2 regions of the uncultured Methylovirgula sp. genome follow, and region 2 is predicted to be linked to the other one. Evidence: riboswitches for the same ligand, from Rfam matches in the RefSeq annotation. Region 2 holds a riboswitch; the other holds the start of a gene.
The links. Region 2 has a riboswitch for thiamine pyrophosphate ahead of thiC (phosphomethylpyrimidine synthase ThiC). Riboswitches for the same ligand answer to the same signal wherever they lie in the genome.
Positions count from the first base shown of each region.

Region 1: it holds a riboswitch for thiamine pyrophosphate, as region 2 does, so the genes downstream of both, Q0025_RS00520 (FAD-dependent oxidoreductase) here and thiC (phosphomethylpyrimidine synthase ThiC) in region 2, are expected to answer to the same signal.

Region 1 covers NZ_CANSHK010000001.1:100,874-104,418, forward strand. Annotated here, with positions in the region: gene Q0025_RS00510 (aminopeptidase) at 1-1,043, shown strand, start outside; partial or broken gene Q0025_RS00515 (cupin domain-containing protein) at 1,072-1,495, opposite strand; TPP riboswitch at 1,598-1,718, shown strand; gene Q0025_RS00520 (FAD-dependent oxidoreductase) at 1,707-2,732, shown strand; gene thiS (sulfur carrier protein ThiS) at 2,701-2,898, shown strand; gene Q0025_RS00530 (thiazole synthase) at 2,910-3,545, shown strand, end outside.
Region 2 covers NZ_CANSHK010000025.1:2,506-6,050, forward strand. Annotated here, with positions in the region: gene epmA (EF-P lysine aminoacylase EpmA) at 1-668, opposite strand, end outside; gene efp (elongation factor P) at 865-1,434, shown strand; gene Q0025_RS08820 (hypothetical protein) at 1,441-1,677, opposite strand; TPP riboswitch at 1,824-1,925, shown strand; gene thiC (phosphomethylpyrimidine synthase ThiC) at 1,993-3,545, shown strand, end outside.

The sequences.
Region 1 (3,545 bases), on a different contig from region 2:
ACATCACCCTGGCACGTTTCCGCTTCGCGCAGGATGCGAGTTTCGACCGCGCGCCGAGCTGGCTTTACGAAGGTGTCAGCAAGGCCTTCGCCGCGAATACTGCACGCCTCGCCATTGTCGGCGACAATCCGATGCTGCTCTCGGGCGAAGATCCGGCTAAGGTTGCGCGGGCCAACAAGGCCAATTCGCTCGCCTACAAGCCGGCCTTGGAAAAGATCGCCGGCTTCGACATCAATTGGAACATCGTCGCTTATCCCGGCGGCGCCTGGGCGCATCAGGTGTTTCCGCACGACGAGCCGGATGTGGCGGTGGCGAAGCTGGGCGATGCCATTTTTGCCGCTTCGCGCATCGATACCGCCGATCCGGTCGCGGCCTGGGCCGCGCATAATGCGGCGCTGCACGCGCGCACAAAATGGCTGAACGGCCAGCGCTTCGCCGCTTTGCATTATACGGGGCCGGGCACCGATCTCACCATCGGCCTCGCCGATGGCCATGAATGGGAAGGCGGCGCCTCGGCCGCCAAGAATGGCATCATTTGCAATCCCAACATTCCGACCGAGGAAGTCTTCACGACGCCGCATGCGCATCGCGTCGAGGGCCGTGTCGTCAGCACCAAGCCGCTGTCCTATCAGGGCACGCTCATCGACCGGATCGCGGTGCGCTTCGAGGCCGGCCGCATTGTCGAGGCGACGGCGGCCCACGGCCAGGACGTTTTGCGCAAAGTGCTGGAGACGGACGAGGGCGCGCGCCGCCTCGGCGAAGTCGCGCTGGTGCCGCATTCCTCGCCCATCTCGGCGAGCGGCCTCTTGTTCTTCAACACTTTGTTCGACGAGAACGCCGCCTGCCATATCGCGCTCGGCCAGTGCTACGCGAAATGTTTCGTCAACGGCGACAAACTCTCGCCCGAAGAGATCGAGGCGCAGGGCGGCAACAAGAGCCTTATCCATATCGATTGGATGATCGGCTCGGACAAGATCGACATCGATGGCATCAAGCCCGACGGTTCGCGCGTGCCGGTCTTCCGCAAGGGCGAATGGGCTTGAGATAAAGTCTGCGCCGCGATCCCGCTGCCTATCGGTGGATGCCGTCGAGTTCCGGCATGAGCACGACGCTTTCCTGCTCGTTCGGATCGGTGCGTGCGATCACCGCCGTGCAGGGCTCGGTTTCGCTCACATTGTAAGGCAGGTGCGGCACATTCGCCGGGATGTAGACGAAATCGCCGGCCTCCGCGATCGCGTGATGTTCGAGCCTTTCGCCATAATACATCGCGCTGCGGCCGCTCAGGATATAGATCGCGGTTTCATGCGCTTCGTGTTTATGCGCCTTGGCGCGCCCGCCGGGCGGTGGTGAGCAATTGCATGTGAATGGCGGAGGCCCGCACCGTCTCTGCCGAGACCGCGGGAGCATAGGATAGGCCCTGCTTGCCGATGAACGGCTCCTGTGCGCGCAAGACTTTGCAAACGGGACGTTCGAGCGTCGCGGTTTCTTTCGGCATTGGCGTCTCCTCGGCGGTTTCGCCATTTTACCGCATATGGCGGCCGATAACACGGCGCTTTCCGGGCGGCTTGACCAGTCCGGTTGGAAAGCCCTATTTAAGGCCTGTACCTAGGGGATCCCCGGCAGGGGGCTGAGAGGCTGGCAGCGCTGAAGAAGCGGCCCGGCGACCCTTCGAACCTGATCCAGTTTGCACTGGCGTAGGGATGGTCATGAGTGCATCTCCGCAAAAGATCCGTATCCTTGGTGCTGGCGTGGCCGGGCTGACGGCGGCGTACGAATTCGCCATGGCTGGCCAGACGGTCGAGATCGTCGAGCGCCAAGCGGGCCCGGGCCTCGGCTGTTCGCATTTCGCCGGCGGCATGCTCGCCCCTTGGTGCGAGGCCGAGAGCGCGCCACCGCTCGTTGTCGAATGGGGGCTTGAAGGTCTCGCCTTCTGGAGCGAGACGCTGAAGCTTGCGGTGGTCAACGGCAGTCTGCTCGTCGCGCCGGCGCGCGACCGCGCCGATCTCATGCGCTTCTCGCGGCGCACCTCCGGCTTCGAATGGCTCGATGCCGATCAGCTTGCGATGCGTGAGCCGCATCTTGGTGGCCGTTTTGATCGCGCCTTGTTCTTTCCCGGCGAGGCACATCTCGATCCGCGCGAAGCGATCGACAGGCTCGCGCAGCGCCTGCGCCAATTCGACCGGGTGCGGTTTCGTTTCAATACGACGGCGGAAGACGCCAATGAGCCCGCCGACTGGATCATCGATTGCCGCGGCATTGTCGCCAAGGATGCGCTGGCCGATCTGCGCGGCGTCAAAGGCGAGATGCTGGTCGTGAAAACCGCCGAAGTGTCGTTTGAGCGGCCGGTGCAATTGCTGCATCCGCGTCACCCCGTCTATGTGGTGCCGCGCGGCGATGGACGGTTCATGGTCGGCGCGACCGCGATCGAGAATGAGGAGCCTCCGCGCGTCACGGCGCGCTCGGTGCTCGAGCTTTTGAGCGCGGTCTATGCGCTGCATCCGGCCTTCGGCGAGGCCGAAATTGTCGAGACCGGCGCCGATCTTCGGCCGGCGTTTCCCGACAATCTGCCGCGTATCCGGCGCGAGGGCCGGATGCTCTACATCAATGGGCTTTATCGTCACGGTTTTTTGCTGGCGCCGGCGCTGGCGCGGCGCGCCGTCGCCGTGGCGCTGAAAGACGAAACGTTTCCGGAGGTGATGGATGCAAATCCGCGTCAACGGCAAAGCGCATGAGGTTGCAGCGACGACGCTTGCCGCGCTGCTTGCCGAGCTCGACTATCAGGATAAACTCGTCGCGACCGCGGTGAACCAGACTTTCATCCGCGTCGCGGACCGGCCGTCGACGCCACTCAGCCCCGGCGATGCGGTTGAGATTCTTGTGCCGCGCCAGGGCGGCTAAGGGATCGATTGATGCAGGACACGCCCGTCAAACTCTACGACACCATGCTTCGCTCGCGCCTTTTGCTTGGCACGGCGCAATATCCTTCACCCGCAGTTCTTGCCGCAGCGGTCAAGGCCTCCGGCGCCGAGATTGTGACGGTCTCATTGCGGCGTGAGGCGGGCGCAAGCCGCGCGGGTGAAAGTTTCTGGACTTTGATCCGCGAACTTGGCGTGCGCGTCCTGCCCAACACGGCCGGGTGCCGCAGCGTCAAGGAGGCGGTGACGACAGCGCATATGGCGCGCGAGGTCTTCGCGACCGATTGGATCAAGCTCGAAGTCATCGGCGACGACGATCTGCTGCAGCCGGACGTTTTCGGCCTGGTTGAGGCCGCCGAGAGTCTCGTCCGCGACGGCTTCAAGGTCTTTCCTTACACGACGGAAGATTTGCGCGTCGCCGAACGGCTCCTCGGCGCCGGGTGCGAAGTGCTGATGCCTTGGGGCGCACCGATCGGCTCGGGGCGCGGGCTCAATAATGTTTTCGGCCTGCAGGCGCTGCGCAAAAATTTCGCCGCGACGCCCTTGATCATCGACGCCGGCATCGGCACGCCCGCCCATGCCGCGGCGGCAATGGAACTCGGCTACGACGCGATCCTGCTCAATACAGCA
Region 2 (3,545 bases):
ATCTTCGCCGAAAGCACCTTGCTGAAAAGATCCGACCAAGTGTCGTCTTCTGTGACGCGCAAGCCGAGAGCGGCGGTTTCGCGCGCAAGAGCCTCGCGGTCGCAGCCTTGCGCATCATAGGTCGCCGTGAGATCGAAGCCGGCGTAGCGCTCGAAGGCTTGAGCGACGGTCAAAATCTCCGGCTCGGCAAAGGCCGCCGCCGTCGCGCCGCGGAAGCGGAATGTGTCGGTCGCGGCCGCCTTGGCCGCAGCGGCCAGCACATCCCGGCAGTCGGCAAACAGAGCGCGATAGGGCGCCTTCGCCCGGTACCATTCGAGCAGGGTGAATTCCGGATGATGCAGCGGGCCGCGCTCGCGGTTGCGGAAGACATGCGCGAGGCTGAAAATCTTGTCCTCGCCGGCGGCGAGCAGCTTCTTCAGCGCGAATTCCGGCGAAGAATGCAGATAAAGCCGCGAGCGGTGCTCATCCGGGCCGATCAGCTGCGTTGCAAAGGCCGAAATATGCGTTTCGTTGCCCGGCGAGACCTGCAAAATCGCGGTATCGGCCTCGATAAAGCCCTGGGCGTCGAAAAAGCCGCGCAAAGCCTTGGCCAGCGCCGCCCGGATGGTTAAAAAGCGCCGCTGTCCGGCCTGCGCGCCCGGCTGCCACCAGAAAGAAGGCTCGCTCATATCCTCATTTCGCTTGAAATCCCCCCGCGAAGCCTTGTAGCGAGGGCACGGGCGCTTATAGCGCAGCCGCGCAGCGTGCGGCAGGCCGCCCGGAATTAGCCTGCCTCCGGCTAGTCCCCATTGAATTTTAATGCGTTTTGGTTCAAGCGGCGGCTCGGATCAAAGTGCCGCTCGAGTCAGAGACGAAGGAAACCTCGTGAAAGTCATCGCCAGTTCCATCCGCAAAGGCAATATTATCGAGCGCGACGACGGCCAGCTCTATGTCGTTCTCAGTGCCGAAAGCTTCCATCCTGGCAAGGGCACGCCGACGACGCAGATCGACATGCGCCGCTTGTCCGACGGCGTGAAGGTCTCCGACCGCTACAAGACGACGGAACAGGTCGAACGCGCCTACGTCGAGGACGCCAATTTCAATTATCTCTATCAGGACGGCGATCATTATACATTCATGAATGCCGATACCTATGATCAGGTGAGCGTCTCGGCCGATGTGATCGGCGATCAGGCGGTCTATTTGCAGGAAGGCATGACCTGCATTCTGTCGGTCTTCAACGGCATTCCGGTCGGCATTCAATTCCCGCCGCGGGTGACGCTCGAAGTCGTCGAGACCGAGCCGGCGATGAAGGGCCAGACGGCGTCCTCGTCCTATAAGCCGGCGAAGCTCTCGAATGGCGTGCGCACCATGGTGCCGCCGCATATCCAGACCGGCACGCGCATCATCGTGCAGACGGAAGACGGCTCCTATGTGGAGCGCGCCAAAGACTGATTTTTGCTAGCGGTCCTCGCTCTGCGCATCGAGCCGGGCGAGGAGTTCGTCGGTGTTGGCGAGGCTGCCTGCCGTAGGCAGGGCGAAGACGGCGCGCAATTCCGCACCGATCTGGGCTGCCATGTCCTTGCCGCCGCGCGGCAATTCGGCGCGTGTGCGCTCCAGGCGCAGCTTCGGCTTGGCGCTCTGGCGCTGCGGAGGCTCTCCGCCCATCTCCCAAATCTTCATCGTCAGCCCTGCCACGTAAACCTCCGCCCACTCCTCTTCAGCCCGCCGTGCGCGATGGCCCCGTCTCTGTCGCGTGAGAAACGTGCTGCCGGTGAATACGTTCCGAGGTGCCGGTGTGTCGGCCCGCGGACTTGCCGTGTGGCCTTTGCGCGCCTATCCTGCTTCGAGCCTTGGGGTGCTGCCGGGTTTCCGGCGGCTGAGATCAGACCCTTTGAACCTGAATCTGGGTAATGCCAGCGCAGGGACAGGCAATACGTAAGCGCAGCCGGACTCCGCCTGCCATCGCGTGTCTGCTCCTGCGCCGGCCCCATCACAGCGCGGAGCCGGCCGATGAACATTCGCCAAAAGCCCGAAAACCTCGTTCCGGAGAGCGTGACCTGCGGGCCGCTGCCCGGCGCGCGGAAAATCTATGCCGAGCCGCGCCCCGGAATCCGGGTGCCGTTCCGCGAGATCGCGCTCGATCCAGCGGCGAACGAGCCGCCGGTGCGCCTCTACGACGCCTCGGGGCCCTATACGGAGGATACGCCGCGCATCGATCTTTCACAGGGTCTGCCGCGCCTGCGGGAAGCCTGGTATGCGCCGCGCGGCTTCGAGACCTATCAGGGCCGCGCCGTCCAGCCGGAAGACAATGGCAATGTCCGCGCCGAGAAGCTCGTGCCGCCCTGCCCGGCCAATGTCGCGCCGCGCCGCGGCAAGCTCGGCCAACACACGACGCAATATGAATTCGCCCGCGCCGGGATCATCACCGAAGAGATGATCTATGTCGCGGCGCGCGAGAACCTCGCCCGCGAAAAAGCGCTCGACGGCGCCGCGGCGCGCCTGGCCGACGGCGAAAGCTTCGGCGCCGCGATCCCCGCCTTCGTGACGCCGGAATTCGTCCGCGACGAGATCGCCCGCGGCCGCGCCATCATTCCCGCAAACATCAATCATCCCGAACTCGAGCCGATGATCATCGGCCGCAATTTTTTGGTGAAGATCAACGCCAATATCGGCAATTCGGCCGTCACCTCCTCGGTCGCCGAGGAAGTCGACAAGATGGTCTGGGCGATCCGCTGGGGCGCCGATACGGTGATGGACCTTTCGACCGGCCGCAACATCCACAACATCCGCGATTGGATCATCCGCAACGCGCCGGTGCCGATCGGCACGGTGCCGATCTATCAGGCGCTCGAAAAGGTCGATGGCGATCCGATCAAGCTCACCTGGGAGATTTTCCGCGACACCTTGATCGAACAGGCCGAGCAGGGCGTCGATTATTTTACGATCCATGCGGGCGTGCGGCTTGCCTATGTGCCGCTGACCGCCAAGCGCACCACAGGCATCGTCTCGCGCGGCGGCTCGATCATGGCGCGCTGGTGCCTGTCGCACCACAAGGAGAGCTTCCTCTACGAGCATTTCGACGAGATCTGCGACATCATGCGCGCCTATGATGTGTCGTTCTCGCTCGGCGACGGCCTGCGTCCGGGCTCGATCGCCGACGCCAACGACCGCGCCCAATTCGCCGAATTGGAAACGCTCGGCGAATTGACCAAGATCGCCTGGGACAAGGGCTGCCAGGTGATGATCGAAGGCCCCGGCCATGTGCCGATGCACAAGATCAAGGTGAACATGGAAAAGCAGCTCGAAGAATGCGGCGAGGCGCCGTTCTATACGCTCGGGCCGCTGACGACCGACATCGCGCCGGGCTATGACCACATCACCTCGGGCATCGGTGCGGCGATGATCGGCTGGTATGGCTGCGCCATGCTCTGCTACGTCACGCCAAAGGAGCATCTGGGCCTGCCCGACCGCGACGATGTGAAGACGGGCGTCATCACCTATCGCATCGCCGCCCACGCGGCGGATCTCGCCAAGGGCCATCCGGCGGCGCAGGTGAGGGACGA